3 regions of the Exiguobacterium sp. s161 genome follow, and region 1 is predicted to be linked to each of the others. Evidence: riboswitches for the same ligand, from Rfam matches in the RefSeq annotation. Region 1 holds a riboswitch; each other region holds the start of a gene.
The links. A riboswitch is a leader RNA that binds a small molecule or an ion and turns the genes downstream of it on or off. The one in region 1 is predicted to bind S-adenosylmethionine.
Positions count from the first base shown of each region.

Region 1 (10,921 bases):
TCGAAGAGAGTCGCCACTTCCACGAAACACAGATTGGTCGTCTGTGGGAAGAGTACAAACGACTGCGCTTGCCAGAGATCTATGCTGTCACATTCAGCGATCGTCTCTGGAAGCTCAAACTCGACATGATTCGGGATACCCGACTGGCAAGTGGGTTAAAATAAGACGCCAAAAAGCGCCGTTCTTCCTCCCTCAGGATGAACGGCGCTTTTTCTCATGTTAATCCTGCTTCGTTTCCGACAGGTGTCATTTCTGTTGGCGCTTGTTCCATCTTCTTACGAAAGTACCATGCGAAGCCAAGTGCACCTCCGATGAAGACGATATACGTGATGCGTTGACCGAATTCAGCTAAGGAATCCGCGTAGAAAATACTGATTAAATGATCACTTCCACTAATGAGTAGCAAACAGGCAATCAGGAGCGCAATGCGATATGCAAGCGTCGGGCGGTCTGTCGGTTCAGCATGCCAATACATGATGATATGGTGGGCAAGTAGAACGATACCCAGGATTCCTAATATTCCAATGAGTACTTGCGGCATAATGAACGATCCTCCTGTTTAGTAGTATCTAGTCTTATTTAAACATAGTTCATACGGATTTCGTCAGGAAAAGTTTCCCGTCTCACATTCCTCACGGTATACTGTAGGAAAATCGTAAGCGATCAAGGGAGGGCATTTTTTTCATGAAAACCTTTAAGTTATGCACTTTACGCATTTTAATGGACGAGTCAGGACGTGATACGACGATTCCCGTCGCCATTCAGGACGGATTGACGGTCAGTACCGAACAGACGGCACAGTGGGTTGCAGAAATCGTCGTTCCTCCAACGGATCAGCCGATCGTCGATGAATTGTTCACAAAACATTTACGTGCTTTGATTGAAATCACGATCTCACGACCTGATAATGACCCTGCCGCGATGATCGTCACGCCCCTTGAACGGACTGTCTTAAGCGAAAACGTCTCGTATGTCTTCACGGGTAAGATGGTCATGATGAAGAATGATTTATCTGAATCGATCTTACGCGAAGTCGTCGAAGATGGATTCGCTGGCGAAGAACTCGTTCAAGAATATAAGGATCGTCGTTCGAAACGTGGCGCCCATATCACAAGCATCGCTAAAGAAACATTCAAGCAATATTTGACAGAGCATCCGAACGCACCCGTTTCTTAAGGTTTTTCGACCTCATCCGTGATGTGGTCCGCTACGTTGATTCGATCAATCGTATAGTGATCTGTATGATGGATATAATTCGCACACGCGTTTTTCAAAGGTGTCCGGTAACTGAACGTCGCATCAATCGATGATAAGGCTGCCTTGATCGTATGCGAGTGACAGACGATTAGAATTCGTTTCCCTTCATACATGCGTGTCGCTTCCTGTAGCGCATCGAACACGCGATCCTGGATGGCTTGTTCCGTTTCAAGACCCGGCACAAGTGTCGTATCGTTCGCTTGAACAGCCTCGTAAATCGCTGCGACTGGTTCACCGGAAGCGGCTCCGAATTCGCGTTCGACAAGTCGCTCGTCTGTCGCTGTAATCGTTAAGCCAACAGCACGACCGATGATTTCCGCCGTCTCAACGGCACGCGACAAGGGACTTGCTAATAAGACATCCCACTTTTCATTCGATAGATAAGCGGCGCTGAGTTCCGCTTGTCTTCTTCCTGTTGCATTCAACGGGATATCTTCTCTTCCTTGAATCCGTTCGTTTAAGTTCCAATCCGTCTGACCATGCCGCACTAAACAAATTTCAGTCATGTCTCTGTCTCCCTCATTTAAGAAATATGACTGATTGTATCATGTTTTCCATTCGGAAGTTGTCGAGGTGGCAACAGTAGTACCTGACAGGTGAAATGTTCAATTCGTTCAAGCAATCGTTCGATCTTTAACGGATTTTCCGTCTGAGCGAAACTAGCAAGTGAGTGCGTACCATTCGGAAAGGAAAACAAACGAACATCGGCTCCGACATCCGCTCCCTTCTCAACGAAATGCAAGGCTTGAGAAAACGGAACAATCGGATCTTTTTTACCGTGCAAGAGCATGATTGGCGGAGCATCCGACGATAAATGTGTGACGGGTGAGACGTGCGTCATCAGCTTGCGCCATTCTTCTCGTCCCCCCTTGTAGAACTTAATATGGGCAATCCAAGTCTGAATGAAATTAAACAGCAAAAAGTTCGTCGGTGGATATAAAGCGATCACACCACTGATCAATGGCATGTGCCGCTCATCGCGCTCACCAACGAAAGCAGATGGGGCAAGTGCCGTCGTCAGCATGAGTGCGGCTCCGGCTGAATCTCCCCATACCATCATCCGTCCTCTTAGAATGCGAAGACCCTCTACTTCCTTATTCAAAAAACATAACGCATCCCGTACATCTTCGAGGTTATCCGGAAAATAACTGCCCTCTTCGAACAAACGATACTCAATACTACAGACGGCAACTCCGAGTTCAAGTAGTCGATCAACGATTGGACTAAAGCAGAACATGTCATCGCGCTCTCCACGAACGAATGCACCACCGTGTGCATAGATGGCAACTGGAAACGGTCCTTCTCCTGGTGGATAATAGAGATCGAGTTGTAAGATGCGGTCTCCCACCTGTTTGTAGGTGAGCGTCCGCGGTGCAAGTTGTTTTTCTGTGAGTGGCAAGGCGGGTTCGGTCCATCGAAGTAGTGCACCATAATTGTTCCAGATACTCGCTCCCGCTGCTGCCGTCGTCAATAATGCAGCTCCCCCCATTAGCCATGCAGTTTCACGTTTCACTTGATCACCTCCAAAAAGACGTGCTAGTTTCTTCACTTTATTATCCTTCTACCCCGTTTTAAAAGATGTCGAACGTCTCGGTATTCCTACTTGACGCTTCACCAGCGTTCCGCTATAGTGAGAAAGTCCAAATCGGAATTGTTACGTTTTAATAATGGAGGTATCATATAATGAAAAAAATTATTCCTGCTTTAACAATCGCCTTCGCGAGTGCAAGTGTCCTCGCCGCTTGCGGTTCGAATACCGATTCATCGACTTCAGATAAAACCCAGACAGAAGTCTATGCATCGACGTTCGCAACAGCTGCTATTGCCCGCGAAATCGGTGGTGATCAAGTCGACGTCAAGATGATCGTCCCACCTGGAGCAGATCCTCACTCTTACGAGCCGACGTCAAAACAACTCACTGAAATTGCTAAGGGTGACTTGTTCCTCTTAACGGGCACGACGCTCGAGCCATATTCGAAAAAAATTCAGGAGAGTCTAAACGGCACGGACGTCCGCTTCGTCGAGACGAGTAAGGACGTCAACTTACTGGAATCTGATGCTACACTCCATGCACATGAAGAAGAGGGGCATAGTGAAGACGAACATGCCCACGAAGAAGAAGGGCACGATGATCACGCAACGGATGAACCTGCGCATGAAGAAGAAGGCCATGACCACGGAAAATACGATCCACACGTCTGGCTCGATCCTACCAATGCAAAAGCAATGGCACGTTCCATCACAGTCGCTCTATCAAAAGAAGTACCAAAAGACAAAGCGACATTCGAGAAAAACTTAAAAGCGTTCGATCAGCAAGCTGACGCACTAGATAAAGAATTCAAACAAGCCGTCGCTGATGGATCGAAAAAAGAACTTCTCGTTACGCATGCCGCTTACGGTTACCTCGCAGAACGATATGGTTTCACGCAACTGCCGATCGCGGGAATTTCTCCTTCCGATGAACCGTCACAAAAGCAACTGGCTGCTTTAGTGAAAGAAGCACGGATGCATGATTTGAAATACGTCGCGTTCGAAGAGACGGTCTCACCGAAGGTCGCACGTGTCATCCAAAAAGAAATCGGAGCTGAATCCGTGACGATTCATAATCTAGAGTCCGTCACGAAAGCACAGCAAAACAGCTCTTATTTTAAATTGATGGAAGAAAACGTCCAGACGTTAAAACAAGCACTTCAGTAAAGTACAGTTGACACGCGTTACTCAATGCGGTACGGTAAGAAACGTGTTTTACAACAATTGAATGACTTCTTTTTATCGCGAGAAACGGAGGGACTGGCCCAATGATGTTTCGGCAGCGGACGATTTGATTCGTACTGTGCCAAATCCAGCAAGCGAAAGCTTGAGAGATAAGAAGAGCGTCTTTATTTCATAAAGACCTCCTTCTTTCTTGCGAAGGGGTCTTTTTTGTATCTTTGAGAAACGAGGTGTCAACAATGAATGAAACGATCACGCCTAACAAATGGGCACTGCTTCCCCTCGTCGTATTCCTGGTCCTCTTCATCGGAGCCGGAATCTTCTATGACGACTTTTACAAATTTCCGATCCTTATCGCCGCATTGATCGCTTTGATCTTTGCTGCAATCACAACGAAAGGATCCATCAATCAAACGGTCGAACGAATCGCAACGGGTGCCGGAAATCCCGATATCATGATCATGGTCTTCATCTTCTTATTAGCCGGTACGTTTTCTGGAACGGCAGAAGCAATCGGTGCCATCGATGCAACCGTCAATGCTGCTTTGACGTTCCTACCTCCGTCATTACTGATGAGTGGTCTGTTCATCATCGCTGCCTTCATCTCGATGGCAATGGGAACATCGACTGGAACGATTGCTGCACTCGCGCCGATCGCCTTCGGTATTCATGAAGCGACAGGCATCAACGTTGCGATCGCAGCAGCGTCAGTCGTTGGTGGTTCGATGTTCGGCGATAACCTGTCGTTCATCTCGGATACAACGATCGCTGCCGTCCGTACCCAAAAAACGAACATGCGCGATAAGTTCCGGACGAACTTCATGATCGTTCTCCCAGCTGCTATCTTGACAATCATCTTACTTGCGTTCGTTTCTGGCTCTGGCGATGCGGTAACGGCCAAAGCATTCGAGTTCTACAAGCTGATTCCATATCTCGCTGTCATCGTCCTTGCGCTATTTGGTGTCAACGTCATCCTTGTCCTCGTCGGTGGTACATTGCTCACTGGTATCATCGGTATGATTGACGGTAGCTTCGGCTTAAGCGGTTTCGTCCTCTCGATGTCAAAAGGAATGATGGGCATGGCGGAGATTTCCATCTTGACACTCCTCATGGGTGGTCTCGTCAGCTTGATCACGTTCAACGGTGGAATCGTCTACTTGAAAGAGACGTTGACGCGCAAGATTTCTCAGCGTCGCGGTGCCGAATTCAGTATGGCAGCACTCGTCAGTGCGACGAATCTCGCAACGGCGAACAATACGATCTCGATTCTCGTCGCTGGACCACTGGCGGCTGAAATCGCTGATACGTACGAGATTGATCGTAAGAAATCAGCGAGTATTCTCGATATCTTCTCTTGTGGTATCCAAGGCATCATTCCGTATGGCGCGCAACTCTTGATTGCAGCAGAATTGACGAAAACGGCTTCACCGGAACTGATTCCGTATCTGTTCTATCCGTTCCTGCTCTTCGTCTGTGGATCGATTGCCATCTTCTTTGGATTGCCACGTATGAAGAAGACAGCGACGAAGCAAGAAAGAATTTCTTCGTAACCATAAAACAGGTCCAATCGCGTCGACGATTGAACCTGTTTTATTATTTTTTCTGCTTCGCTTGTCGTTCTAAGATTAAGTAAGCGATTGCCGGAAGCGGGAATTGAACGAGTCCAGCACCTCCCCAAACCCATGGATTACGTCCTGACTTTCGCGCACTAAGAAACAGACCCACTGCCTGCGTTACTAACAAGGCGCCAATGCTAAGCCAAGTACATTTGGATAGCTTTTTATTCTTTTGAGCCATCTTTTCTCCCCCTCTTTTAACACACGATTAAATCTCATGATTCTTTTCTATTTTACCTTATTTCATTCTTCCATGAGCATGGAAACGGACGTCTTCGTTCGTTCATGCTAAACTAAACGAGCAAATCTAAACTACGTTTTATGAGGAGGAGTAACACATGCAATACGCAAAACTTTCAAACGGTATTACGATTCCCCAAATCGGATTTGGTGTCTGGCAAGTAGATGAAGAGACAGAAGCACCTGCTGCTGTCGCTGAAGCATTACGTGTCGGTTATCGTCATATCGATACGGCTGCTGTCTACAAAAACGAGCGCGGTGTCGCAAAAGGAATCAAGGAAAGCGGCGTGAAACGTGAGGATCTCTTCTTAACGTCAAAAGTCTGGAACGATGATATTCGTGCCGGTCGGACGAAGGAAGCATTCGCAGAATCGCTCGAACGTCTCGAAACAGATTATCTTGACCTTTATCTCATCCACTGGCCGGTCGAAGGCTATATCGAAGCGTGGAAAGCAATGGTTGAACTGTATGAAGCAGGCAAGATCAAAGCGATCGGTGTCTCGAACTTCAAAGAACATCACCTCGATACATTGGCAGAAGAGGGCTTGATGGCACCAATGATCAACCAAGTCGAGTTGCATCCACAATTACCACAACATGAACTGCATGAATACTTGCAAGATCACAACATCCAAGTCGAAGCATGGAGCCCACTCATGCAAGGAAAATTCCTCGAAATTAACGATTTCAAGGAAATCGCAGAGAAGCACGGCAAGACACCTTCACAAGTCGTCTTACGTTGGCATCTCGACAACGGCATCGTCGCTCTTCCAAAATCCGTTACACCAGAACGCATTGCGGAAAACTTCGACGTCTTTGATTTCCAACTCGATGCCGATGATCTTGAGAAAATTGACCGTATCGCAACGGATGTCCGCCTCGGACCGGATCCGGACGAAATCGATTTTTAATCTGACGATTCACGTAAAAGAGAACGTCTTCCATATGAAGTTGTCTTGATTCATCTGAACGACGAGAGACCCGTTTCCAGTCTACGACTTGGAAGCGGGTCTCTTTTTTATGATTTTAGCTGATCAGACATAATAAATTAAAATCGTATCTTCCGCTTCTTCTGCCTTTTGAAAATAGGCGCGTAAATCGGCGAACTGTTCCCAGACATCCTCGAATTCGCCCGGTGTTCCGGCTTCATCATGAATCGAAGCGAGTGCCCGTTGATCGAAATTCCGCATCACCTCAGCCGAGATGATGAGGAGTGGCAAGGGAAGAATGCCTACAATCGCCGCTTTCTCCTCATTAACGATCAACTCTTCGCCAACGATCGCTCGTCCCAGGTTGTAATGCGTGTCTTGATCAATATAGATATCGATTTGATTCATCAAATGATAGATGGCATTCGTCTGTTCGAGAGCGAATAATTGTTCATGATCGGGTTGCGTCTCATGAATGAATAATATCCAGTCCATGATGATGTGGGGATCGTTTCCGAACGACTCCCAGACCGCATCCGTGACGCGGACGAAATGTACGTTTTCCATTCTCCCCCTCCCTTCTGTACTCTGTATTCCCTTTTTAAATTCGTTCTATACAAAAAAAGAGCCAGATTTCTCTGACTCCCTTTCCTTAGATCGCTTTTTCGTCTTTTTCTGATTCTTGCCATGCTTCAAGCGTATCTTTCCCTGGCAAGTTCGGAATCGAGTCCGCATAAAACCGTGGCTCTTTCCCTGCTTTTCGTTGTGTCATGTAATCATCGAGAGCCAGCTTCGCTATCTTTGCAAGACGGAAAATCGCATACAGATTGACAATCGCCATTAATCCCATGAAGATGTCCGCTAACGCCCACACGAGACTAGCCGACTCGACAAGTGAACCGAAGACGATCATGACGAGGACGAGTACGCGGTATGCCATCATGACTTGTTTATTTTCACGGATGAAGTTGATGTTCGATTCACCGTAGTAGTAGTTTCCGACGACGGAACTAAACGCAAATAGGAAGATGGCGAGTGCCATGAATCCTGTCGCAAATGATCCAACTTGTGATGCAAGTGCGCCCTGTGCTAAATCAATACCAGCTAAGGCATCTCCATTCGCATCTTTTGTCGGAACTCCACTGACGAGAACGATCATCGCTGTCGCCGAGCAGACCATCAATGTATCTACGAAGACCGCGAATGATTGAATCAAGCCTTGTTTGACCGGGTGAGAGACTTCCGCTGTTGCTGCTGCGTTAGGTGCCGAACCCATACCGGCTTCGTTCGAGAACAAACCGCGACGAATACCATTCAGAACGGCCGCCCCGATTGCTCCCCCTGCTAATGTCTTAAACTCGAATAATCCTTCTTGGAAAATCAATTTAAAGACACTTGGTAATACTTCAAGATTCGTCACCATGATATAGAGGGCGATTAAGATATAACCACCTGCCATGATCGGAACCATGAATGAAGCGACTGTCGCAATACTGCGGACACCGCCAAAAATGATCAGTGCCGTCAAGACGACTAATCCGACCGTAATCCATATCTTATCCACGCCATATTGACTTTGTAGAGAAAGCGAGATCGTATTCGATTGGACAGAGTTGAAGACAAAACCAAATGAGATCGTGATCAGAACACTAAAGACGATTCCTAACCAACGTTGTCCAAGAGCTTTTTCCATGTAATAGGCTGGACCACCACGCCATTCTTTTCCGTCACGTACCTTGTAAATCTGAGCAAGCGTACTTTCGACGAATGCTGACGCCGATCCAATCAAGGCAATTAACCACATCCAGAAGACTGCTCCCGGACCGCCGAGTGCGATTGCAGCCGCTACACCCGCGATGTTTCCGGTACCGACACGTGCTGCCGTACTGATCGCGAATGCTTGAAACGGGGAGACACCGTCTTTTCCATCATCTGTCCCTTGGAACAATAAGCGAATCATCTCCGGAATCATCCGGAATTGAACGAATCGCATCCGAAATGTAAAATAAATGCCTAACACGACGAGTAACGTGATCAATACATTCGTCCATAAGTAATCATTTGCTCGATTTACTAGTTTCATCACTTCTTTTTCCATCAAATCTCCTCACTTCCATCCATCTTTTCTCTCTATTTGTATGTAAGTTTTTTTCACATGTGATTTATCATACGCAATTTTTTTTGAAAAATCAAACTCATCTATACCTTAGGACGCAAAAAAAGTGTCAAACCTCACATCAGATGTCAGGTTTGACACGTTCACATAAACAGTTTTTAGATTAGATGAACAGATTCAGATTGGCACCGTCCGTTGCACCAAGATAACTCGCGACACCACCATAATCGATATCATCCAGTAATTCCTCTTTCTTGATGCCCATGATATCCATCGACATCGTGCAGGCGATCATACGGACACCGGCTGCTTGCGCTTTTGCCATCATCGTTTCAAGCGCATCGACTTGTTTGTCCTTCATGACTTTTTTCATCATTTTTTGACCGGCTCCTGCCATGTTCATGTTCGAGAGTGGCAGCTCCCCGGCATGTTTCGGCATCATCATGCCCATCATCCGTTCAATGCCGGCTTTCTCGACTGCCGGTGCGTCTGGTTTTCGAATGATGTTCAAGCCCCAGAACGTAAAGAACATCGTCACTTGTTTCCCCATCGCTTGTGCACCTTGCGCAATGACGAAAGAGGCAAGTGCTTTATCAAGATCACCACTGAAGACGACCATCGTCGCATCATCTGCCGGATTGACTTGAACCGGTGCTGCAGCAGGTGTCTCCCCTTGCCCTTTTTCAAGCAAGACCTCGACGACTCCCTGATTCATTTCAGCTGAATGGACCGTGTGACCTAGTTTTTTCGCCCATGCTTGAACATCCGGCAAGAATCCTGGATCCGATGCCTTGACGAAAATTTGCTCGCCGTCCGTCATCTGATCGATTTTTGTTTTCAGCTCTAAGATTGGACCTGGGCACTGTAAGCCGCACGTATCGAGCAGCGTCACTTGTTCCGGTGTAGTCTTCGTTTTCGGCTCACGCTCCGTTACCGTCACAGCTGTCTCCTCCTTCACTTGGCTTCGCGCTTCTTGATCACGATGGACGACCGACCATGTTTTGTAGCCGCCGCTTAAGTTTTTCACATCATAACCGTGTTGTTGCAATAGTTGGCTCGCAACATATCCACGTAATCCGACTTGGCATGTCACATAGATCGTTTGATTCTTCGGCAGATCAGTCAACTTCTCACGTAACGTCGGTAACGAGATATTGACCGATCCTGGAATGGCGCCTAACTCGTTTTCCGATGGTTCACGGACATCGAGTAATAAGCCGCCATTGGCGACGATCGCGTCAATTTCGTGCCAATGAACGTTCGCACTGTCACCAAGCACGATGTTCGACGCAATATATCCTGCCATGTTGACCGGATCTTTCGCTGAACTATACGGCGGTGCATATGATAGTTCAAGATCTGGTAGATCAAGCACTGTCAATCCACCTTTGATCGCTGTCGCGAGGACATCGATCCGTTTCTCGACTCCTGTCATACCGATTGCCTGCGCTCCGTAGATCGTTCCTTCGATCGGATCAAATAATAACTTCATCGAAATTGGACTCGCCCCTGGGTAGTACCCCGCATGCGATCCCGGGTGGAGATGCACGGCTTCGTAACGTAGACCGAGCTGACGTAACCGTTTTTCGTTGTTGCCGGTCGAAGCGACTGTCAAGTCGAAGACTTTTGCTACCGCTGTTCCGAGCGTGCCGCTGTATCGAACGTCGCGTCCTGCGATGATGTCAGCAACGAGGCGTCCTTGACGGTTTGCCGGCCATGCGAGCGGAACATGTGTCGCTTCCTTCGTGATATAATCTTTGACTTCAATCGCGTCACCGATCGCAAAGATTGATGGATCGGATGTCCGCAGTTGGTCGTCGACTTGAATCGTCTGTTTGATTCCAAGTGTTAAACCTGCATCTGCTGCGAGCGTGTTCTCCGGTGTAACACCAATAGATAGAATATTCATCTCTGTTTCGATCACGCTTCCGCTTGTCAGGACGACACGGCGACCTGCCTCTTCAAAACGAGCAACGCCATCTTCTAGAATCAACTCGACACCTTTCGCACGAAGATGTTCATGAACGATCGCTGCCATTTCCGGGTCAATC
Region 1 is NZ_JACSNH010000004.1:233,981-244,901, reverse strand. It holds gene KNQ14_RS12425 (nicotinate phosphoribosyltransferase) at 1-164, shown strand, start outside; gene KNQ14_RS12420 (hypothetical protein) at 215-541, opposite strand; gene KNQ14_RS12415 (YwpF family protein) at 685-1,176, shown strand; gene KNQ14_RS12410 (histidine phosphatase family protein) at 1,173-1,763, opposite strand; gene KNQ14_RS12405 (alpha/beta hydrolase) at 1,781-2,770, opposite strand; gene KNQ14_RS12400 (metal ABC transporter solute-binding protein, Zn/Mn family) at 2,941-3,954, shown strand; SAM riboswitch class I at 4,024-4,128, shown strand; gene KNQ14_RS12395 (Na+/H+ antiporter NhaC family protein) at 4,209-5,519, shown strand; gene KNQ14_RS12390 (hypothetical protein) at 5,563-5,766, opposite strand; gene KNQ14_RS12385 (aldo/keto reductase) at 5,924-6,736, shown strand; gene KNQ14_RS12380 (hypothetical protein) at 6,860-7,321, opposite strand; gene KNQ14_RS12375 (alanine/glycine:cation symporter family protein) at 7,407-8,852, opposite strand; gene KNQ14_RS12370 (CoA-disulfide reductase) at 9,034-10,921, opposite strand, start outside.

Region 2 (10,921 bases), on a different contig from region 1:
ATGTTCTTTCTTGAAAGCGTTGAAGTAGGAAATCGTCTGGAAGGCATTGGCGTCGATCTCACCCTCAGCCAGTGCCATGTTCGGCTGGACATAATCGGAGAACTTGACGAGTTCGATTTTGATGCCTTCCTTCTCTGCTTTTTTGGCGACATAATCCCAAACTTGTGTGTCTGAACCGCTGACACCGAGCTTGATCGTCTTTTCGTCTTCTCCTGATGCTGCGCACCCGGCAAATAAAATCGTCGTGAGTGTTGCTCCAATTGCTACTGCTTTTTTCATGACTGAATCGCTCCCTTGATTAATGTCTTCTGATTTTTCGTGCGACGATGTTGCCTGTCGTCTGTAAGCCTTGGACTAAGATGACGAGAATCCCGACCGTGATGATCATGACTTTCGTATCAAACCGTTGATAGCCGTAAGTAATTGCTAAGTCACCCAAACCGCCACCACCGATGGCGCCTGCCATCGCCGATGCCCCGATCAAGCCGACCGTCGCGATCGTTAAGTTCAGGATGAGTGAACCGAGTGCTTCCGGTAGGAGGAAGCGGAAAATCGTTTGAAACGGTGTCGCGCCCATCGCTTCTGCTGCTTCAAGAACGCCTTTATCGACTTCGAGTAAAGAACTCTCGATCAGACGCGCCATGTACGGTGCAGCGTAAAAGACGAGCGGGACGATTGCAGCTTCGGTTCCGATCGACGTCTGGACGATCAACCGTGTCAACGGGATGATCGCGACGAGTAGGATGATGAACGGAATCGAGCGGAAGATATTGACGATACTGTTGAAGAACGTGAACAACGGAACATTTTCAAGTAACGCTCCTTTTCGCGTGACAACAAGCAGGATACCGAGTGGTAAGCCGATCAAGGTCGAGAACAAGAGCGAAACGGATACCATCGTCATCGTCTGCAAGAATGCTGTCCAGATATCACTGTAGTTAACTAGCATCAGCGAGCACCTCCTCGACCGTCACCTGTGCCTGATCGATGTATTGTAACGCTCGTTTCACTTCAGCCGGCTCACCAATCAACTCGACGAGCAAGGTGCCGAACGGCGTATCCTGCAACTCTGTGATGCTACCGTGCAGGATATTGACATCGACGTCGAAGCGTTTTGCGACTTGCGACAAGAGTGGTTGTCCGGTGTGATGTCCAAGGAAGTGAATCTTATAGATTGGATGCGCATTTCGCGACTCGATCAACTGACGAATCGACGCTGGAATCTCGTCATGCATGACGGACCGTACAAAGTTCCGTGCCGTCTCGGTCTGCGGATTTGAAAAGACATCAAAGACCGTTCCTGACTCGATTAGCTTCCCAGCTTCGATGACGGCTACACGATCGCAAATCTCCCGGATGACGCCCATCTCGTGGGTAATCAAAAGAATCGTGATCCCGTACTCTGCATTGATCCGTTTTAATAACTGAAGAATATGATGTGTCGTCTGGGGATCAAGTGCTGACGTCGCTTCGTCACATAAAAGGACGGAAGGTTGCGTCGCGAGTGCCCGGGCGATACCAACGCGCTGTTTCTGCCCACCCGACAATTGATCTGGATAATGATCCGCCTTGTCCGCGAGATCGACGAATTCGAGCAACTCCGTCACCCGACGGCGAATCTCATCTTTCTTGACGCCTGCGAGAACGAGTGGTTTTGCAACGTTCGTAAAGACCGTGTTCGCATTCAATAGATTGAAGTGCTGAAAGATCATTCCAATCCGTTGTTTTGCTTGGCGTAATTTTTTCGGAGACAGTTGCGTTAAATCTTCCCCATCGACCGTCACCGTTCCTGACGTCGGTCGTTCTAACAGATTGACACAGCGGAGCAGTGAACTTTTCCCGGCACCGCTAAAGCCGATGACACCAAAGATTTCGCCTTTCTCGATCGTCAGGTCGACACCGTCGAGCGCTGCAATCGTCTGATCTTTCGTGACGTACGTTTTTTTGACTTGATGAAATGCAATCATTCCGTTTTCCCCCTTCATTCAACAAAAAAGGTCCCTTCTTGAGAAACAAGAAGAGACCTGGATCCGCACAGTGGCAGAATCCACTCCACTCATCTCTCAGACATCTGTCTGATGGAATTGGCACAGTGCTCATAATGAGTCTGTTGCCGAGGTTTCGTAGGGCCAGTCCCTCCACCTCTCTGGATAAGTATTGCGGTATGAAATTCGTATGTGTGTTGTTGCGTTGTTGCTTATGTCGTAAAACTAATTTTTACATTACGGGTCGAAACTTTAAAAGTCAACCAACTTTGCAAAAATAATCCATTTGGCGCATATCGATGGATTTACAAGTTATGAATTAGCTTAATGAACGGATCACGATTCGTCAAGAAAGATTTGACAAGTCATTTTTGGTCGTGCTACCATCGTTTCAATGATTATTCCGACAATTCCAATATGATATTTATCAAGAGTGAACGAGAGACCTGGCTCTATGACTTCACGGCAACCTGCAATTTGTAAGGTGCTCCGACCAGCAAAGCGCGGCTTTGGATGATACGGTGAAAAACTCGTGGGCGTCCAAGCAGTGACGTCGACGAGTTTTTTTCATGAATGGAGGAAAAATAGTAATGATGAACTATCCTGTATTGACTGGTGCTGAAGCGTTTTATTTTCAAGGTGGATCGATCGGCATTCTAATCTGTCATGGTTTTAACGCCACTCCGCAAAGTGTCCGGGACGTCGGTGAGGCATTCGCTGCTGAAGGTTTTACCGTCTATGCCCCGCGCTTACGTGGACATGGAACGAACGTCCGCGAGTTCGAACAATCGACTGCTCGATGTTGGAAGCAAAGCCTGCAAGACGGCTATGAACGTTTACAAGAAACATGCGATCAAGTCTTCGTCATCGGTCAATCGATGGGTGCGACGCTTGCGCTGTCGCTCGCCGCTGACGGGATTCCGTTTGCCGGCATCATTACGATCAATGCCGCACTCTCCGTTCCATCCTATGAATCACTTTCGTTCGAGGACGGTCCAGAGTATTTACCGGAAGGCGCACCGGACATTAAGCGAGCAGCCTTTGAAATCATCTATGATCTTGTTCCGAGCCGTTGTGCGTTCGAACTTGTTCGCCTAATGGATGAAACAAAAGGACGCCTTGGATCGATCCTTCTACCGACATTGATTCTTTACTCAGCGACCGATCACGTCGTTCCACCTTCGAGCTCGGATTATCTGCACCAGCACATCGGAACAAATGATAAACGAAGCTACTGTTTACTGAACTCGTATCACGTTGCGACACTCGATCATGATCAGGATTTGATTGTTCGTGAGACGATTCGCTTTATCGAACAATCGTGTCAGTTTTCGCAAGAAACAGGCTGAATCAAAAAAACAGCTATTCGTTTCCATATGGAAGCAAATAGCTGCTACATCAAAGGACGACCATCATCGGTACGTCTTTTTTTAATTTTCTTGGTGCTGCACCGATTGGAGCGGCTTCGGTTTTCCAGGTACCTCATGGCAATGACGGCAACGTGGCTCATACGATTCCGACGCTCCGACTAGGATGATCGGATCATCGTAGTTCGCTGGTTTCCCGTCAATCAAACGTTGTGTCCGGGAAGCCGGATCCCCACATGAAAGACAGATCGCTTGTAGCTTCGTCACGAATTCTGCACGCGCCAGTAATTCAGGCATTTTCCCGAATGGCTCTGCCCGGAAATCTTGATCAAGGCCTGCACAAATGACGCGTTTTCCGTCTTGTGCGAGTGCTTCGATGACTTGTACGATCTCATCATCAAAGAATTGAACTTCATCAATGCCAACGATTTGTGTTTCTTCTGCTACTGCCGCGTAGAGATCACGACTCGTCGCCATCGGAATCGCTACGACAGAGTTGCCAACGTGAGAGACGACATGCTCTTCATGGTACCGGTCGTCGATTGCTGGCTTGAATACTTGCACGGGCAGTTTGCCGTACTGCGCCCGTCTGACACGACGAATCAACTCTTCCGATTTCCCGGAAAACATACTGCCACAAATTACTTCGATCCAGCCGTACTGATTTATTACATGCATCATCGTCCGACACCGTCCTCTAAAAATAGTCACTTTAACGAGTATAGCTCGAAACGGTATCGAGAAAAAGGGTTGACTTCCGGAAATCAAAATTCATTTTTTCTTTCCCTAGAATTTTTGTCCTTTCATTCCAACTGCCCCCTATTTCCTGTACACTGAAGAAGAAGATTCTCACGAAAGAAGGTGTCCCCGATTCATCATCTCTTACATGACATCCTGCACCAATATGGTGCCCTTGGTCTCTCCGTCCTTCTCGCAGGTGGTATCGTGGGATTGCCGGTTCCTGATGAGACCCTGCTCGTTTTGTCCGGATTTTGGATGCATCAAGGCAATCTACCACTCGTCGGTACGATTCTCGCCGCTTACGCCGGCAGTTGCATCGGGATGACGATCAGCTATTTACTCGGATTAAAACTCGGTATGCCACTACTACACCGCGTTGGACCGAAAATGCGTATCTCAGAAAAACATATTCTTTCCGCTGAAGCCGGATTTCGTCGTTACGGAAAATCGGTCTTGATCATCGGTTACTACATACCTGGTCTCCGCCAACTCTCTGCCTTTTTTGCAGGCGTCTCAAAAATGCCGTTTCGCGTTTTTGCGAGTTATGCATATACAGGTGCCTTGATTTGGATCAGCGTGTTCTTAGGCGCCGGTTATTTCGTCGGCCGCCATCTCTCGTTCCATAAAGTCATGGACTATGTCTTGGCACATCCGGAAGTCATGCCCTATTTAATCGGGATTGCTGGCGGAATCGCCTTCTCGTTCGTCTTGAAGACGTATCTCGCGTATCGTTCACAATTCAGTCTATACAAAAACAGCCTGCTTCCGTAATGGAGGCAGGCTGTTTTTTTAAGAACCGACAAGTAATTACTTGCGGCCGTATTTTTTGTTGAAGCGATCGACACGACCATCTGCCGCGTTGAACTTTTGACGACCTGTGTAGAATGGGTGCGAGTCTGAAGACACATCCACACGGATGAGTGGGTACTCGTTACCATCTTCCCAAGTGATCGTTTCGTTCGAAGAACGAGTAGAACCGCTTAAGAATTTGTACTCAGTCGTTGAATCCATAAATACTACTTTGTTGTAGTTAGGGTGAATTCCTTGTTTCATGGTTGATTTCTCTCCTTCCGCCCTGGTTCATTTGCTGAGCCAGAGTAAGTTACCTTCCTATACTAAACGATTTTTTTATGCGTCGCAATAGTTATTTTTCTGTCGTCGTTTCCTTCTTGACGGTACGTGGTTTAGCTGGCGCGCGTCGGACCGCCTTCTTCTGTTCTTTCTCGAGTTCGACGAAAAATTCTTCATTATTTTTCGTATCACGAATCTTACGCAGGAACGTATCGACGAACTCGTTCGACTCGTTCATCGTCCGGCGAATCGCCCAAAGCGCATCAAGCTGCTCTTTCGGAAGCAACAGTTCTTCCTTCCGTGTACCGGACTTCCGAATGTCGATCGCTGGGAAGATTCGACGCTCTGACAACTTACGATCAAGATGCAGTTCCATGTTGCCAGTTCCTTTGAATTCCTCATAGATGACGTCATCCATGCGCGATCCTGTCTCGACGAGTGCTGTCGCAAGAATCGTCAAACTACCACCGTGTTCGATGTTTCGCGCTGCACCAAAGAACCGTTTTGGCTTATGGAACGCAGCCGGATCAATTCCGCCAGAGAGCGTCCGACCACTTTGCGGTACCGTTAAGTTATAAGCCCGTGTTAGACGCGTGATCGAATCCATCAAGATGACGACATCCTTCTTGTGTTCGACGAGCCGCATCGCCCGTTCGAGGACCAGTTCAGAAATTCGGACGTGGTTGTCCGGTGTTTCGTCAAACGTCGAGCTGACGACGTCTGCTCCTGGAACCGAACGCTCAATGTCCGTTACTTCCTCAGGTCGCTCATCAATCAAGAGAATGATTAGTTCGACATCCGGATGATTCTCCTGAATCGAGTTTGCGATTTCTTTGAGGAGTGACGTCTTCCCTGCTTTTGGCGGTGCGACGATCAAACCACGTTGACCAAATCCAACCGGTGCGATCATATCCATGACACGAACGGATAGATGGCGTGGTTCTGTCTCAAGTCGCATCAATTGGTCCGGATAAATTGGTGTCAGTGCCGGGAAGAATAAACGGTTACGGGCAGTATCCGGTGCTTCACCGTTAACGGCTTCCACGCTAAGTAACCCTTGGAACCGTTCGTTTTCCTTCGGTGGACGGACTTTACCTGTGACGACATCACCATTACGTAGATTAAAGCGTCGGATTTGAGATGCTGCGATATAAATATCTTCAGAGGATTGGGAATAATTGATAGGACGAAGGAAGCCAAAGCCACCATCGTTTTGCATTTGTGGATTGCCAGGGATGACTTCGAGTACCCCTTCGAGGAAATAAAGACCAGTCGATTCAGCCTGTGCTTTTAAAATCTTGAACATCAACTCGCGTTTACGGGCTTCTCGGTATTGTGGGACATTTTTCGTCTTTGCGATTTCATAAAGTTCTTTTAATGTCAGTTGGCTCAATTGAGCCAGTGTATAGGAACGTTCTGGTTTATCTTTTTTATCAGTTGTTGGCATGTTCTTCACCTATTCTTTATAAATTCAACTGCATTCAGCATACTTCCATACATACATCAGGAGGTATGTAATTTTATTCGTGAACTAAAGGTATCATATTTTTTTGAATTCGTCGTCAACAATCCTTTGCGTTTCTTACTTTGTAATATTCGAGGATATTATTTCAGTTATGTTACAAAAACATCTGTTTTGTCTTCTAACTGAAAAAACGTTTTCAAGTGTGCGCATGCTAAGATATTCCTGCAGACAAAATTCTTACACAGTTGTAAGGTTCACTGCTTAACCAAACACTTAATGATTTCATCATATAACTTACGGACGCAACACACTACATCAAACGGAGGAATTCTTAACATGAAACGTTTTCTAGCATCGATCGCGACAGCAGCCTTAGTGGTTTCAGGTTTTACATCAGTGGGTACAGGTAAAGTTGAAGCAGCAACAGTCACGAAAGTCAAGATCACGGACAACGGTCTTCGTGTTCGGACAGCACCTTCTACGAAAGCAAGCATCGTCGGGAAAGTCAACGCTGGTCAAGTCTTTACATATAAAGGCAAGTCAGGCAGCTGGACAAAAATCTCATACGGCGGTAAAACACGCTATGTCTACTCACAGTACACAAAGACATACAAATCATCTTCAAGCGCTAAAAAAACAACGAGCACATCTTCTAAACGGACTAAAATCCTAAGCGAAGCAGCAAAACATAAAGGTACACCATATGTATGGGGCGGAACGACGACTCGTGGATTCGACTGCTCTGGTTTCACAAGCTACGTCTACAAGAAAGCGGCTGGTAAAACATTACCACGTACGTCTTCTTCACAATATTCTTCTTCTAAGAAAGTCAGCGTTTCTAAAGTACAGCCAGGAGATCTTGTCTTCTTCTCACACGGTAGCGGCATTCAACACGTTGGGATCGCAACAAGCAAGTCAAGCATGGTCAACTCAGAAACGGGCGGCGTTAAATACTCAAGCTTCAAATCAGGGTACTGGGGTTCACGCCTTGTCGGCGCAGGATCTTACCTATAATTCATCATCTCAAAGCGGTTGAGCATTGGCTCGATCGCTTTTTTTCATCGAATCGATTACAGGAGGAGGAAATCGGATGCATGTCTTAATCACAGGTGCTTCAAGAGGTCTTGGTCGTGAATTTGCTTATCTGCATGCCAAGCAAGGGGATCACGTCTTGCTCGTCGGACGCGATGCGACAGCACTCTTCGAAACGAAGTTCCATGTCGAGCGACTCGGGGGAACGGCAACCGTCTTTCCGTATGACTTAACGCAGCCGACGCATCGTCTCGCACTATTTCGGGCAACGGAACAGATTCCGGTCGACTGCGTCATCAACAACGCCGGGATCGGCGTCTTTGGTTCTTTCCTTGAGACCTCGTTCGAAGACGAGTCCCGGATGATTGCCTTGAATATCGAAGCATTAACACACGTAACGAAGGTCTATGCCTCTCGCATGAAAGCACAGGGAATCAAAGGACGTATCGTCCATCTCGCATCAACGGCTGCGTTTGAAGGTGGTCCATGGCTGAGTGTCTACTACGCGACAAAAGCCTATGTCCTTCATTTCTCGGAAGGCTTGACGGAAGAACTCGCACAAGACGGGATTCAAGTCAGCGTTGTCTGTCCAGGCGCGACCCATACCGGCTTCGAATCAGCAGCAAATCTTGAACAGTCACGCTTGTTCTTGCGACCTGGCGTCATGGATGCTCCGACGGTTGCGCGTATCGCTTACCGTAGCTATATGAAGGGGAAAACGTTCATCGTTCCTGGCTTTGGCAATGCCTGGTATATCTTTTCGACGCGTTTTCTACCGCGTCGGTACGTCACCCGACAAGCAGGAGAAGTTCAGCGTCCGCGGTGATAGTTATAATGTTCATTATTTCAATATTTATGACGTTCATCCTCAACTCCTACAGGAAAAGGAAACGAGTTCAACGTTTCCGTCAGGGTAAGGTAAGACCCGACATTTCGCATAAGTTGCGAGATGTCGCGGCTTACCTCCCGCCTGAGGAAAGTGAGGATATGAACGTTATCAGTTTTAAACATCATCAAAAAAGAGTTGGCCTTCCGGAAATTATCCGCAACGCCAACTCTTTTTGTATGGATTCAGACGTCCTTTTTGAGGAGTCAGTCTGTTTTACTTAATGACAAGCTTCGGTTTCTTCTTGAACGAGTGAATACCTTCGACGAAACGCACCGTTCCGGATTTTGCACGCATGACCACAGAGTGTGTCTGACCGCCTTGTGCCGTGAACTGAACACCTTTCATCAACTCACTGTCCGTGACGCCTGTCGCAGCAAAGATACAATCGTCTCCTGAAACGAGATCATCCATCATAAGGATCTTCGATGGATCTTCAATGCCCATCTTCTTGCAACGCTCGACCTCGGCATCGTCTGCTGGTAACAAGCGTCCTTGGAGCTCACCACCGAGGCATTTCAAGGCAACGGCAGCAAGAACGCCTTCCGGTGCACCACCTGAACCGAGCAGGATATCAATCCCCGTATGCGGGAACGCCGTGTTGATCGCAGCAGCGACGTCACCGTCACCGATCAAGCGAATCCGCGCCCCTGTTGCCCGAATCCGTTGAATGATTTCTTCATGACGTTCGCGATCCAGAATCGAGACGACGACGTCTTCGATTTCTTTGTTCTTCGCCTTCGCTACGGCTGCGATGTTTTCTTCGATCGTCGCATCCAGACTGATGTGTCCTGCCGCTTCCGGACCGACTGCGATCTTATCCATGTACATGTCCGGTGCATGAAGTAAATCTCCTGCATCCGCGACCGCGAGAACAGCAAGTGCGCCCCATGTTCCTTTTGCGACGATGTTCGTTCCTTCCAGCGGATCGACAGCGACGTCGAGTCGTGGTCCATACCCATTTCCTAGCTTTTCTCCAATGTAAAGCATCGGTGCTTCATCCATCTCGCCTTCCCCGATGACGACGGTTCCTTTCATCGGAATCGTATCGAAGACATCACGCATCGCGCTTGTTGCCGCATCATCCGCTTCATTCTTCAATCCTTTTCCCATCCAGCGTGCAGAGGCGAGTGCTGCCGCCTCCGTGACGCGTACCAGTTCCATTGATAGACTTCTCTCCATGTGTATGTCCCCTCTCCCTTGTTACAAATCGGTCAAATCGTTTCACGCCATACGAGGGCGCCAAGTTCCTTCAACTTCTGATCAAATCGTTCGTAACTCTGGTCAAGCACTTCTGCATGGTGCAGCGTCGTCTCCCCTGAAGCGAGAAGTCCCGCCAAGACAAGTGCTGCGCCACCGCGTGGGTCCGGTGCCTCGATTTCCGTACCAAGTAAGGATTCGCCACCACGAATGATGATTGAGGCGTCTTCATGCGTGATTCGAGCATTCAAGCGTCGTAACTCCTGCACATGCCGGAAACGCTGCGGATACAACTTATCAACGACGATACTCGCTCCTTTTGCTTGCAGCAACGCTGCCGAGATGACAGGCTGTAAGTCGCTCGGGAATCCACCGTAGTGGAAGACACGAATATCGACCGGCTTCGTCTCCTGAAACGTCGCCGTGACGGAATCATCCGTTGCTTCGATCAACGCACCGTACCGCTCGAGTTTTTGGATGACGCTCTCGAGATGAAGCGGAATGACGTTATCGACGGTGACGCGTCCAAGTGCCGCCCCCATCGTCAAAAACGTTCCTGCCTCCATTCGGTCCGGAATCAAGGTATGCCGGCAACCACTTAGTTGCGATACGCCCTTGATTCGAATCTCGTCCGTTCCTGCCCCTTTGACGCTTGCCCCCATGTTCGTCAACATCGTACTGACGTCGATGACTTCCGGGTCGTAGGCGGCGTTTTCGATGACAGTCGTTCCTTCAGCGAAGACAGCGACGAGTAAGGCACTGATCGTCGCTCCGAAAGACGGGAGATCGAGGTAAATCCGGTTGCCGACGAGACGATCGACGCGCATGTAATGGACGCCTTGCTCGTTACGTACAGAAACACCTAGACGCTCTAGTGCTTTGATGTGTAAATCGATCGGTCGTGGTCCGATGGCATAACCTCCAGGAAGACCGACGACTCCTTGTTTGAATCTGGCTGCCAGAACGCTCATGAGGTAGATCGATCCGCGTAACTTGCGCGTCTCCGCACCAGTCAACGGCATCGATTCGACCCGGCTTGGATCAATCGTCACCATATCGCCTTGACGTGTCACGACCGCGCCGAGCGTCTCCAAAATCTCGATCATCGTCGCGACGTCGCCAATCTCCGGCACGCCTTCAAGAACGACCGTCTGATCCGTCAGGAGGGCTGCAG
Region 2 is NZ_JACSNH010000001.1:59,679-70,599, reverse strand. It holds gene KNQ14_RS00415 (MetQ/NlpA family ABC transporter substrate-binding protein) at 1-279, opposite strand, end outside; gene KNQ14_RS00410 (methionine ABC transporter permease) at 299-949, opposite strand; gene KNQ14_RS00405 (methionine ABC transporter ATP-binding protein) at 939-1,967, opposite strand; SAM riboswitch class I at 2,054-2,157, opposite strand; SAM riboswitch class I at 2,407-2,508, shown strand; gene KNQ14_RS00400 (alpha/beta hydrolase) at 2,576-3,334, shown strand; gene KNQ14_RS00395 (thymidine kinase) at 3,416-4,030, opposite strand; gene KNQ14_RS00390 (DedA family protein) at 4,214-4,864, shown strand; gene KNQ14_RS00385 (type B 50S ribosomal protein L31) at 4,901-5,146, opposite strand; gene rho (transcription termination factor Rho) at 5,238-6,611, opposite strand; gene KNQ14_RS00375 (C40 family peptidase) at 6,966-7,643, shown strand; gene KNQ14_RS00370 (SDR family NAD(P)-dependent oxidoreductase) at 7,720-8,487, shown strand; gene glpX (class II fructose-bisphosphatase) at 8,764-9,729, opposite strand; gene murA (UDP-N-acetylglucosamine 1-carboxyvinyltransferase) at 9,762-10,921, opposite strand, start outside.
Region 2: another riboswitch for S-adenosylmethionine. It lies ahead of KNQ14_RS00405 (methionine ABC transporter ATP-binding protein); the one in region 1 lies ahead of KNQ14_RS12395 (Na+/H+ antiporter NhaC family protein).

Region 3 (10,921 bases), on a different contig from region 1:
CCAAAGACCGCACGCCTCTATGTTCAGCGCGCTACACCGATCTATAGTGCACCGAATGCTTCCGGCTCCATAATCGATCAACAAAAAACAAATACTTTATTAACGATCTATGGTAAAAGTGGCGTCTACAGTCGAATTATTTTCCGCGGAGTCCATGCCTACGTTAAAACAGCTGATCTTGGTAGTGAAAAAGTATACGCCGCAACCGGAACACGGTACGCAAAACGCAACTTGTCCGTCTATACGTCTGCTTCAACGAAAAGTAAAATGATGTATTCTGTCAAACGAGCTGATAAACTAACGATTTATGGTACGAGCGGTAGTTACACACGATTAAAAAAAGGGACAGTCTATGGTTACGTCAAGACGAGTGATCTCGTCACGAAAAAGCCGGATCTGTATGACGTTACCGGTCAACGTTACGTGACAGAGGACGACGTCGTCATTTGGTCACAGGCAAAACTGTCGGGTAAAAAAATCGGTACGTTGAAAAAAGGAAAATCGATCACCATCTATGGAAAAAGCGGTTATTTTACACGTGTCAAATATAACAATATCTTTGGTTTCGTCGATTCGAGTCGGATCGGACTAAATAAACCAAAAGCAAAAGCGAAAAAAGGGACAACGTTTTATGTCCATCTGGACCAAACGCCACTCTTCTCTGCTGACGTCGCTTACAGTCGGCCAGCTGCCTATTTGAAAAAAGGGACAAAATTGATTGGTCTGAAATCAATTGATGATGATTTTTGGCAAGTTCGCTTAGTCAGCGGTCAAACGGGTTACGTCCTCAACCCTTATATCAGCACGAGCAAACCCGATATGAAACTGACACAAAAAGCAATCAATCGAACGAAAATCTATACCGTCAAACAGACGACATCCTTCTTTTCGAGTCCAACCAGTCCAAAAGGCAGCGGACTCGTTGAGCAAGGCAAACGTGTTTATCCGCGTCACCGGGTCGGAAACTTCTATGTCATCCAGTCAGGCTGGACACCCGTCTATCTTCCGGTCTCAGCTGTGACGATTACGTCCGATAAACGGGTCATTAAAAAGAATAACACGCGCGGTGAAAAGCTGATTCAAGCAGCCGTCCAACATATCGGTACACCTTACACATGGGGATCGCAAGATGCCGTGAACGGTGGCTTCGATTGTTCCGGTTTGATTCACTACGCGACAAATAAGGCTGGAAAATACGGTGGTCGGACGAACGTTCGCGGCTACTGGTACGGTGCTTTCTTTACGAATCGCCGGACGAGTATCTCGAGTGGTAAACGCTCGGATATCGTCTTCTTCCAGAACACCTACACGGATGGTCCATCGCATATCGGAATCATGCTCGATAGCGAACACTTCATCCATGCGGGCGGTTCACAGCTCCAAATCAATTCGATTTATGAACCGCGTTGGCAAGAGCATTTCCTCGGATTTAAATCGATGTAAGACAAAAAAAGACGAAGCCGTCGAATTCGACGGCTTCGTCTCTTCTTATCGCAACACGTCAGAATGTCATCTCGACGTATTTCGTTACTTGTCGATCCATCAAGTATAACTCGATCTGTTCACGGTATGCTTTATAGTGATCGGATGCGATATGCGCTTCAAGTGCCTCTTCGTCCTGATACACTTCATACAGCATGAATTGATGCTCGTCTTCGATCGATTGGTGCAAGGAATAGCGTAAGCATCCTTCCTCTTTTTGTGCGGCATGATAGACCGTTTCTAAAATCGGAAAGACTTGATCCGCGAGTCCTGCTTTGATTGTAAGTACAGCGTTGACGACGATTTCTCCCATGTTTCATTATCCCCTTTCGTGATTACCTGTATCTGTACCCATTTTCACGAAAAAACACACGTCAAAGGAGCTTGAAGATGCAAACTCAACTTTTTGAAGCACTCGAACAATTCGAACCGACGATGATCGCGTTACGGCGTGATTTCCATCGACATCCGGAACTCTCTTTTCAGGAAGTCCGCACACCAGAACGAATTGCAAACTTTTACGCGGAACGGGGCATCCCTCACGAAACAGCCGTCGGAGGTCGTGGTGTCGTCGCGACGATCGAAGGCAAATACCCTGGCCCAACGATTGCGGTCCGTGCAGATTTTGATGCTTTACCACTTCAAGAAGAGACAACACTTGCTTTCCGGTCAATCCATCCCGGTGTCATGCATGCTTGCGGACACGATGGGCATACGGCGATGGTGATGGCTCTTGCTGCTACGCTCTATCCGTTACGGGATCAATTGCAAGGAACGATTCGAATCATTCATCAGCATGGAGAAGAGGTCTTTCCTGGCGGAGCCATCCAAATGATCGAAGCCGGCGTTCTCGAAGGCGTCGATGCGATTTTCGCGACACATCTCGAAAATGATTTACCGGTTGGTACGATTGGGTTTCGGGAAGGACATACATTATGTGCGATCGACGAATTCGAAATCATCGTTCATGGTCAAGGTGGGCATGCCCAGGCACCGCACAAAACAAAAGATGCGCTCGTCGCTGGGGCACAACTCGTCTGCAACTTACAACACCTTGTCAGTCGACGGGTCGATCCGTTCGAACCCGCTGTTCTTGCAATCGGATCCTTCCACGCAGGAACGGCGCCGAACATCGTCACGGGTGAAGCACGCATCGTCGGGGAGATCCGGACGTTCAATGAAACCCTGCGGCATCAGCTCCGACAAGAAGTCGACCTTGTCGCCAAAACGACGTGTGCCGGCATCGGTGCTACTTATTCGATTGACTTCACGACGGGTTACCCGGCGCTTTGGAATCATCCGGACGAGACAAAACTCGTTCAGGAAGCTGCTTCTTTCTTACCGGAAGCATCTGTCCGGTCACTCACACCGATGATGGCGGCGGACGACTTCGCACATTATCTAACACACGTCCCGGGAAGTTACTTCTTTACCGGCTCCGGATATACGGACGGTCGCATCAATCATCCACAGCATCATCCGCAGTACGAGATCAACGAACAAGCGTTATTGGTTGGTGCGAAAACACTCGGAGCGACGGTTTTACGTGCCTTGAAACCTAAGGATTGACTTTATTTCTATGTGAATGGTATCATCACAACAATGATAACGAATGACATCAACTTCATATACCCTTATCAAGAGTGGACCGAGAGATCTGGATCGATGACGTCCCAGCAACCTGCGTATAGCAAGGTGCTACGACCAGCAAAGCGAAAGCTTTGGTTGATAAAAAGCGGCGACTCCTTTTGCAACCAAGCGAAGGAGTCGTTTTCGTTTTTCTCGCTGTCAGACATACAATGGGAATTTCCCACGGAGAGGAAGAGACGGATGGAAAAAGCAACATTTGCAGGTGGATGTTTTTGGTGCATGGTGACACCATTTGAAGAATTACCAGGAATCGAGGGAATCGTATCAGGTTACATGGGCGGTCACGTCGACAATCCGACGTATGAGCAAGTCAAAACAGGAACGACGGGACATCTCGAAGTCGTCCAAATCACGTTTGATCCGAGCCTATTCCCGTACGAGCGTCTGCTCGAACTCTACTGGCCACAAACGGATCCGACGGATGCAGAAGGTCAATTCCAAGATCGTGGCACGCAGTACGCACCAGCGATTTTCTATCATACGGATGCGCAGCATGAAGCAGCAATCGCTTCTCGTGACGCTCTTGCTGCAAGCAATCGTTTCAAACAACCGATCGTAACGCGGATCGATGCCGCTTCTGAATTTTATCCGGCGGAAGAGTACCATCAAGACTTCCATAAGAAAAATCCAGAACACTATAAAAAAGATCGTGCTGCCTCTGGTCGCGATGCCTTCATCGAGCAGGAATGGAAAGATACGACGACGGTTTAATTCAAAAAAATGCATATAAAAACAGGTCAGTAAACATTTGTTTGCTGACCTGTTTCATTGTTATGAAAAAAATAAGTCATGAAACACGTTCTACTTGATCCGCCGCCTTCTCTTCCGGCGCCACGACTTGATACCGCTTCAAAACGAAGATCCCACATACCATGACAGCGAGACCGACGAGCTGACCGAATGATAAATCAATTTGTGGTAAACCGAACCAACCGAACGTATCGACAGCGAGAGCAAAGCTTAACTGCGAAATCAGAACGACAGAGATCGCGACGGACGGACCAAGCAATTGAATTCCACGCATGACACAAAAAACGACGCCAACACCTACAAGTCCACCAAACCAATAGAGTGGCGATACGTTTTGAATCTGTCCGATTGTTCCACCACGAAACAGAACATACGTGACACTTGCTCCGACGAAACCGACAAAGAAGACTAGCGTCGTCGTCGCCCAAGCGCCAAACGCGTCACTCATCCGAGCATTCAATACCGTCTGTAAACTGATCAACATCCCTGCCAATACGGCACACACGATGCCTATTACCATGTTCGTTCCTCCTTACTCATAGCTGTTGCCGTTCGCCTTCTCGCGAATCCGCTCCAGATCGACAATGATGATTTTCCCGCGTCGTCGAACGAGAATCTCTTCTTCACATAATTTCGTGATGATCCGATTGAGATGGCGATAACTTGTTCCAAGCCAGTCGGCGACGTCATGCAGGTTCGACGTCCGCATCTCCTGAGAAAACAAACTGTCACTGGCTTCAGAAGCGATCGACAACAAATATCCTGCAAATCGCTCTTCAACTGTATACAATACATGGTGCGACGCTGATTTCGAGTCGGCATACCACTTCGCTGTGATCGTTCGTAATAAGAATTGCAGAAAGACGTTCGTCGTATTGTGCTCGCGTAAAATCGCATACGGTACGCTCAACACCTCGACGTCGGTCACCGCTTCGACCGTATTCAATACTTCCCGTTCGTTGATGAACTCAGCGTCACCGATCACTGTCAGTGGTGTCTTGAATCGTAGAATCCGTTGTTTCCCTTCTGACGAGGCAGCAGATATCTTAACTTTGCCTGCGACGATGAAGTACATCCGGTCGATCGCTGCCCCTGTCGTACAGAGGAGTTCCCCTTTTTGGAAGGTTTCTTGACGCAACCAAGCGCGCGTCTCTTCCGTCAAAATCGTATCCAGTCCATACTGTTGAATGACGCTTTCCATGTTCATTTCCCCCCTTTAGGCAAGTGAGAAAATCGCAACTCCTGCAAGCATGAGACCCACACCAACCCATTGACCACGATTTCCTTGTTTTTTTAAGACACCGAACCATCCCTTTAAATCAATCACAAACGCACATAAAATCTGTGCGACGAGTAATAAACACATCGCCCATGTCATCCCGAGTTTTTGGATTGCTGTCAGTTCCGTTACGACGACTAGCACGCCAATCAAACCGCCGCTCGCATAAATCCATGGAAACTGACGGAAGCCACCGATTTTCCGATCTCGTACGAAACTGTAAATGACTAAACAACCCATCAGACCCACAAAGTGGACGATCAATACGGACAACCACGGTCCGACGCCTGTCGCAAGGCGCGCATTGAATATGCCTTGCAGGGCGATGAACAGACCGCTCATCAAAGCAAACACGACTCCTTGCACGTCATCTCCTCCTTTAATCTCTACACTAGAGTAGACCTTACTCGTGCCCTACTTGAAAAGGACAAATGTCCCATTTTCAAAAAAACATGAAAAAACCCGCTGTCCACAAGTGGCATCACGGGTCCCTCACTATATGCTCATGTCGTAAAACGAGTCGTCGTTTGTTTCAGCTGTTCCTCTGCTTCCGTCATCATGCGCGTAAACAACTCCGCAACAGTCGGCACATCATGAATCAATCCCGCAACTAGTCCAGCGTTGACATATCCTTTCTCCTCATCGCCCTCAAGAGCGCCTGTAATATGATACGACTCATTCGTCTGATCGAGAAAAGCAGCAGGTGTCTCTACTGTGAGTCGTTCGACGTAAGGACCATCAAGGACACGTCGGACGAATCCGACGGAACGTCCGATGATGCGTGTATCGGTATCGGTCGCATCCATTAAGTGCGCCTTGTATGCCGAATGAACCTTCGCCTCTTCCGTCGCGATCAACCGTGTTCCGAGCTGGACGCCGGCAGCACCAAGCAACAGAACAGCTGCTAGCCCACGTCCGTCGCCAATCCCACCCGCTGCAAGGACCGGTATGTTGACCCGATCGACGAGTTGCGGAATCAAGGTCAACGTCGTCAACTCGAGCGGTGAATTGATGCCTGCTGCTTCAACTCCCTCCGCTACGAGTACATCAGCGCCTGCCTGTTCTGCCTTTAACGCCTGTTTGACTGAAGCGACAACAGCAATCGTTTTGATACCGGCAGCTTGAAGTCGCTCTATGTACGGTGTCGGGTTTCCTGCCGACAAGGAGACGACCGGAATCTTTTCTGCAATCGCGAGATCAATCAGTGCTTCCGTATAAGGAGACACCCGAATCGCGATGTTCAAGGCAAATGGTTGATCCGTCAGCATTCGTGTCTCGTGAATCCGCGACGACACTTCATCGACCGACAATGTCCCGCACCCGAGCGTTCCGAGTCCTCCGGCATTCGACACCGCTGCCGTGAGCGCCGCATGACTAATGTTACCCATTCCTCCTTGGATTAAAGGATATCGAATTTTAAAGAGCTCACAAATCGGAAACATGTCTTTCCTCCGTTCTCGACTTCACTCACATGCTATACTGACATGGAATGAATAGTAGTTCATCTTATTATAGAAACGAGGTCATTCTGTTATGAAGATTCCGTATCAATCGATTCATCCGAACGTAGCATCCGACGTATTCATCGCTCCTGGCGCTTATCTGATCGGAGACGTCACGATCGGTTCCGAGTCTACCATCTGGTTCAACGCTGTATTACGCGGTGACGAAGGACCGATTACAATCGGCAAACGCTGCAGTATCCAGGACAACGCGACGATTCATCTCTATGAAGGGGCACCCGTCGTCATTGAAGATGAAGTAACGGTCGGACATAACGCGATTTTACACGGTTGCAAAATCGGACGTCGTTCGATCGTCGGAATGGGTGCGACCGTTCTTGATCATGCAGAGATCGGTGAAGAATGCATCATCGGGGCGAATACGCTAATTCCATCGGGAAAAGTTTTCCCACCCCGTTCGCTGATCATCGGCTCACCCGGTAAAGTCGTGCGTGAACTAACAGAAGCGGATCTCGCGATGATTCAGGAGTCGATTGATTCTTATGTCGATAAAGGATATGCCTTCCGAAATATTCTCGCAGAATCTGCTGAACAGAACACATCTGAATGACACGAATGCGGGGCGGATCAACTGATCCGTCCCGCTCTTTTCATTCGAATATATGCTCACCGCTCTGCAAACAGCGGGTGTTCCGCCGCGTCGTACGAGGCACTGCGTTGGGACACATCGTGCGTCTCTTCAAAGATCGATTCGAAGAACCGACTCGCTGGTTGTGCGAGCAATCGGTAATATTGTTCGAACAAGAGCGCCGCGTGATGTCCGCTCCAAGCATCCGGTAACAGTTCTTGCGGTAATCCGGGATCCGTGAACAGAAACTTCCGGTACTCATGTACGAGCATCGTCCGTTCGACGAAACACTGTTCATCCGTCATTTCTCCAAGTTGCAGCTGACTTTGATGGACGATGTATTGCCGGCTGTAATCCGTGATGAACGTCTCGTAACGCTCCTGCAATTCCTCCAGCGGAAACGCACGCTCGACGAGGGATTGATCCTGCTTCGGACCGTGGTATTCACCGACGAAGAAATCGACATACTCTTCGATCTCATACGACGCGATCAATCGTTCCGCCTCTTTTTCAAGCGGGTTCGGTGAAATCCAAACCCCGTTCGATAAGTTGCCAAACCCACTCCACGTCAGTTCTTTGCGGAGCTCATCACGAATCTGGCGTTTATCCTCCGGAATCGTGTACATCAGCGTTCGCCACTTCCCGTCCCAGTCGTGCGGTGTTGATCTGTAGATCCGGCGTGCGGCCTCCTCCATCCGTTCCACCCCACGTGGTGTTAATGAATAGAAGCTTTTATTTCCTTGTTTCTCGGAGACGAGCCAGCCTTGTTTAACCATCCGGGACACAGCAACCCGAACGGCTTGTTCGTTATGTCCGAACTCTTTGACGAGTCGAATTAAACTCCCGACCCAGATTTGATTGCCGTAATGGCGGATATAATCGCCGTAAATCGTAAAGATCATCGATTGGGTGTTCGCACTCATGGTATTCACTCTCTCTTCAGTCGTTCATAGTGTGTATCGTTAGTATACGGGTTATTTCAAACGTCGACCATCCTCATCTTCCTTCAAAGCGTGGTGGTCGTTTTTCAGCGAAGGCTTGTAGCGCTTCCTGACGATCAGCCGTCGGAATGACGACTTCATAAGCCTCTGTTTCGAGCTGTAGTCCTTGTTCGAGTGAGACATCCCGCCCTTGATCAATCGCTCGCTTCGCTTGGCGCAAGGCAATCGGACCATTCTGTAACATCTGATTAGCAAACTCAAAGCACGTCGTCATCAACGCTTCCCGGGCAACAACGGCTGTCGCGAGTCCGTACCGTTCTGCTGTCATCGCATCGATTTTTTTCGCCGTGAAGATCAATTCCTTTGCCCGCGTCTCCCCAATCAGTCGTGGCAAGCGTTGTGTTCCACCGGCTCCTGGAATGATCCCGAAGCTGGTCTCCGTCAAGCCGACGAGTGCATCCTCAACGAGAAAGCGGAAATCACAGGCAAGGATCCACTCGAACCCACCGCCGAGCGCGTGACCGTTGACGGCTGCGATTGTTGGTTGCGGCAATTGTGCGATCGAAGTGAAGACATTGCGGATCGCAAGGACATTGCGCCGGACTTCTTCTTCGTTTAAATGCACGCGTTCTTTTAAATCGGCACCGGCACTAAATGCTTTCCCCGTTCCCGTAAACAGGACGACCCGCGCTTCCGGGTCGACCGATAACGCATCGACCTGTTCTTGCAAAGCGACAAGCGTCGGATAATCGAGACAGTTCAAACGTTCTGGACGATCAATCCGGACGATTGCGATATAGCCTTCTCGTTCTAAGTGAATCATACGAGTCCCTCCCGATCGACGACAAGTGCGATCCCTTGTCCGACTCCGACACACATCGTCGCGAGACCATACGTCCGGTTCGTTCGGCGCATCTCATGCAATAATGTCGTCAAAATCCGCGCTCCACTCGCACCGAGTGGATGACCGAAAGCGATCGCACCACCGTTGACGTTGACTTTTTCGCTTGGTAAACCAAGTGCTTCAATGCAGGCAAGACTTTGAGCCGCAAAGGCTTCGTTCAACTCGATTTGATCGAGCTGTTCGACCGTCAACCCTGCCCGCCGGAGAACTTTTTCCGTCGCGTCGATTGGTCCGATTCCCATGATGGCAGGTTCGACCCCTGCTGTCGCACTCGCCCGGTAATACCCGAGTGGCGTCAAACCGAGTTCGTTCGCTTTTTCTTCACTCATCAATAACAGTGCCGACGCACCGTCGTTGACACCAGATGCATTCCCCGCCGTCACGGTACCACTTGGGAATAACGGACGAAGTGTCGCCAGTTTCTCACGTGTCGTCTCGGGACGAGGATGTTCATCACGATTGAAGACGCTGACGTTGCCTTTCCGGTCCATTTGTGTGACCGCAACCAGTTCGTCCGTGAAGCGCTCTGTCTCGATTGCTCGTTTCGCGCGTTGTTGGCTTTCAAACGCAAAGTCGTCCTGCGCTTCGCGTGAGATCCCGTACTGACGGGCGACGTTCTCGGCTGTCTCCGGCATCGAATCCGTTCCGTATTGATCTGCTAAACGATCATTGACGAAGCGCCAACCGATCGTCGTATCGTACATCGTCTGATTGCCACGTGGGTTGGCCTGATCCGGCTTCGCGAGAACGAACGGTGCACGCGTCATGCTTTCCGTCCCACCAGCGATATAGATATCGCCTTCACCTAAGGCAATCCCTCGTGCCGCCGCGATGACAGCGTCGAGCCCTGACCCACATAAGCGATTAATCGTCGTACCAGCGACTTCGACCGGTAGACCAGCTAGTAGTCCCGACATCCGGGCGACGTTACGATTGTCTTCTCCCGCCTGATTCGCATTACCGAAAATGACTTCCTCGATCGTCTTCGGATCGACTTGTGGATTACGCTCAAGCAACGCTTCGATGACGCGTGCTCCTAAATCATCCGGACGAACCTGACGCAAGGCGCCGTTATAGCGACCAATCGGTGTCCGAACGGCATCGATGATGGCGACCCGTTTCATGATGTCACCTCGCGATTCGTATAGTCATAGACGCCACGACCGGTTTTACGACCGAGTCTGCCCGCTTTGACATACTGTTCGAGCAGTGGTGCCGGACGGTATTTTTCGCCGAGCTTCTCATGCAGATACTTTAAGTTGTGGAGCCGAGTATCAAGTCCGACCAAGTCCCCGAGTTCGAATGGTCCCATCGGATAGTTTAAGCCGAGTTTGATCGCTTTATCGATCTCTTCTGGTGTCCCGAGTCCTTCTTGTAACATGTAGAACGCTTCGTTTCCGACGAGCGCACTGATCCGCGAAGTCACGAACCCAGGAAACTCACGGATGACGACCGTTTCCTTCTGCATCTGACGCGCTACCTGTTCAAGAGCTGCAACCGTCTCATCCGATGTCTCAAGACCACGAACGAGCTCGATCAGTGGCATCAGATGGACCGGATTGAAGAAATGCATCGCCATGACCCGGTCCGCCCGGTTCGTAAAGGACGCAATTTCCGTTGGACTCATCGTCGACGTGTTCGTCGCGAAATAACAGTCCGGACGTGCATTCGCTTCTAGCGTTTCAAAGACTTGCTGTTTGATGCTGAGTTGTTCCGGTACTGCTTCAATGACGAGATCCGCTTGTTGTGCCGCCTCAGCTAGGTCGGTCGACAGATGCAGTCGATCGAACAGTCCCTCGACCTCACTTGTCGTCATCTTGCCAC
Region 3 is NZ_JACSNH010000006.1:43,029-53,949, forward strand. It holds gene KNQ14_RS13835 (NlpC/P60 family protein) at 1-1,443, shown strand, start outside; gene KNQ14_RS13840 (putative quinol monooxygenase) at 1,502-1,795, opposite strand; gene KNQ14_RS13845 (M20 metallopeptidase family protein) at 1,873-3,051, shown strand; SAM riboswitch class I at 3,114-3,217, shown strand; gene msrA (peptide-methionine (S)-S-oxide reductase MsrA) at 3,313-3,843, shown strand; gene KNQ14_RS13855 (DMT family transporter) at 3,920-4,402, opposite strand; gene KNQ14_RS13860 (Crp/Fnr family transcriptional regulator) at 4,415-5,083, opposite strand; gene KNQ14_RS13865 (DMT family transporter) at 5,099-5,527, opposite strand; gene KNQ14_RS13870 (NAD(P)H-dependent flavin oxidoreductase) at 5,665-6,603, opposite strand; gene KNQ14_RS13875 (gamma carbonic anhydrase family protein) at 6,695-7,234, shown strand; gene paaX (phenylacetic acid degradation operon negative regulatory protein PaaX) at 7,291-8,175, opposite strand; gene KNQ14_RS13885 (enoyl-CoA hydratase-related protein) at 8,249-9,016, opposite strand; gene KNQ14_RS13890 (acetyl-CoA C-acyltransferase) at 9,013-10,221, opposite strand; gene KNQ14_RS13895 (3-hydroxyacyl-CoA dehydrogenase) at 10,218-10,921, opposite strand, start outside.
Region 3: another riboswitch for S-adenosylmethionine. It lies ahead of msrA (peptide-methionine (S)-S-oxide reductase MsrA); the one in region 1 lies ahead of KNQ14_RS12395 (Na+/H+ antiporter NhaC family protein).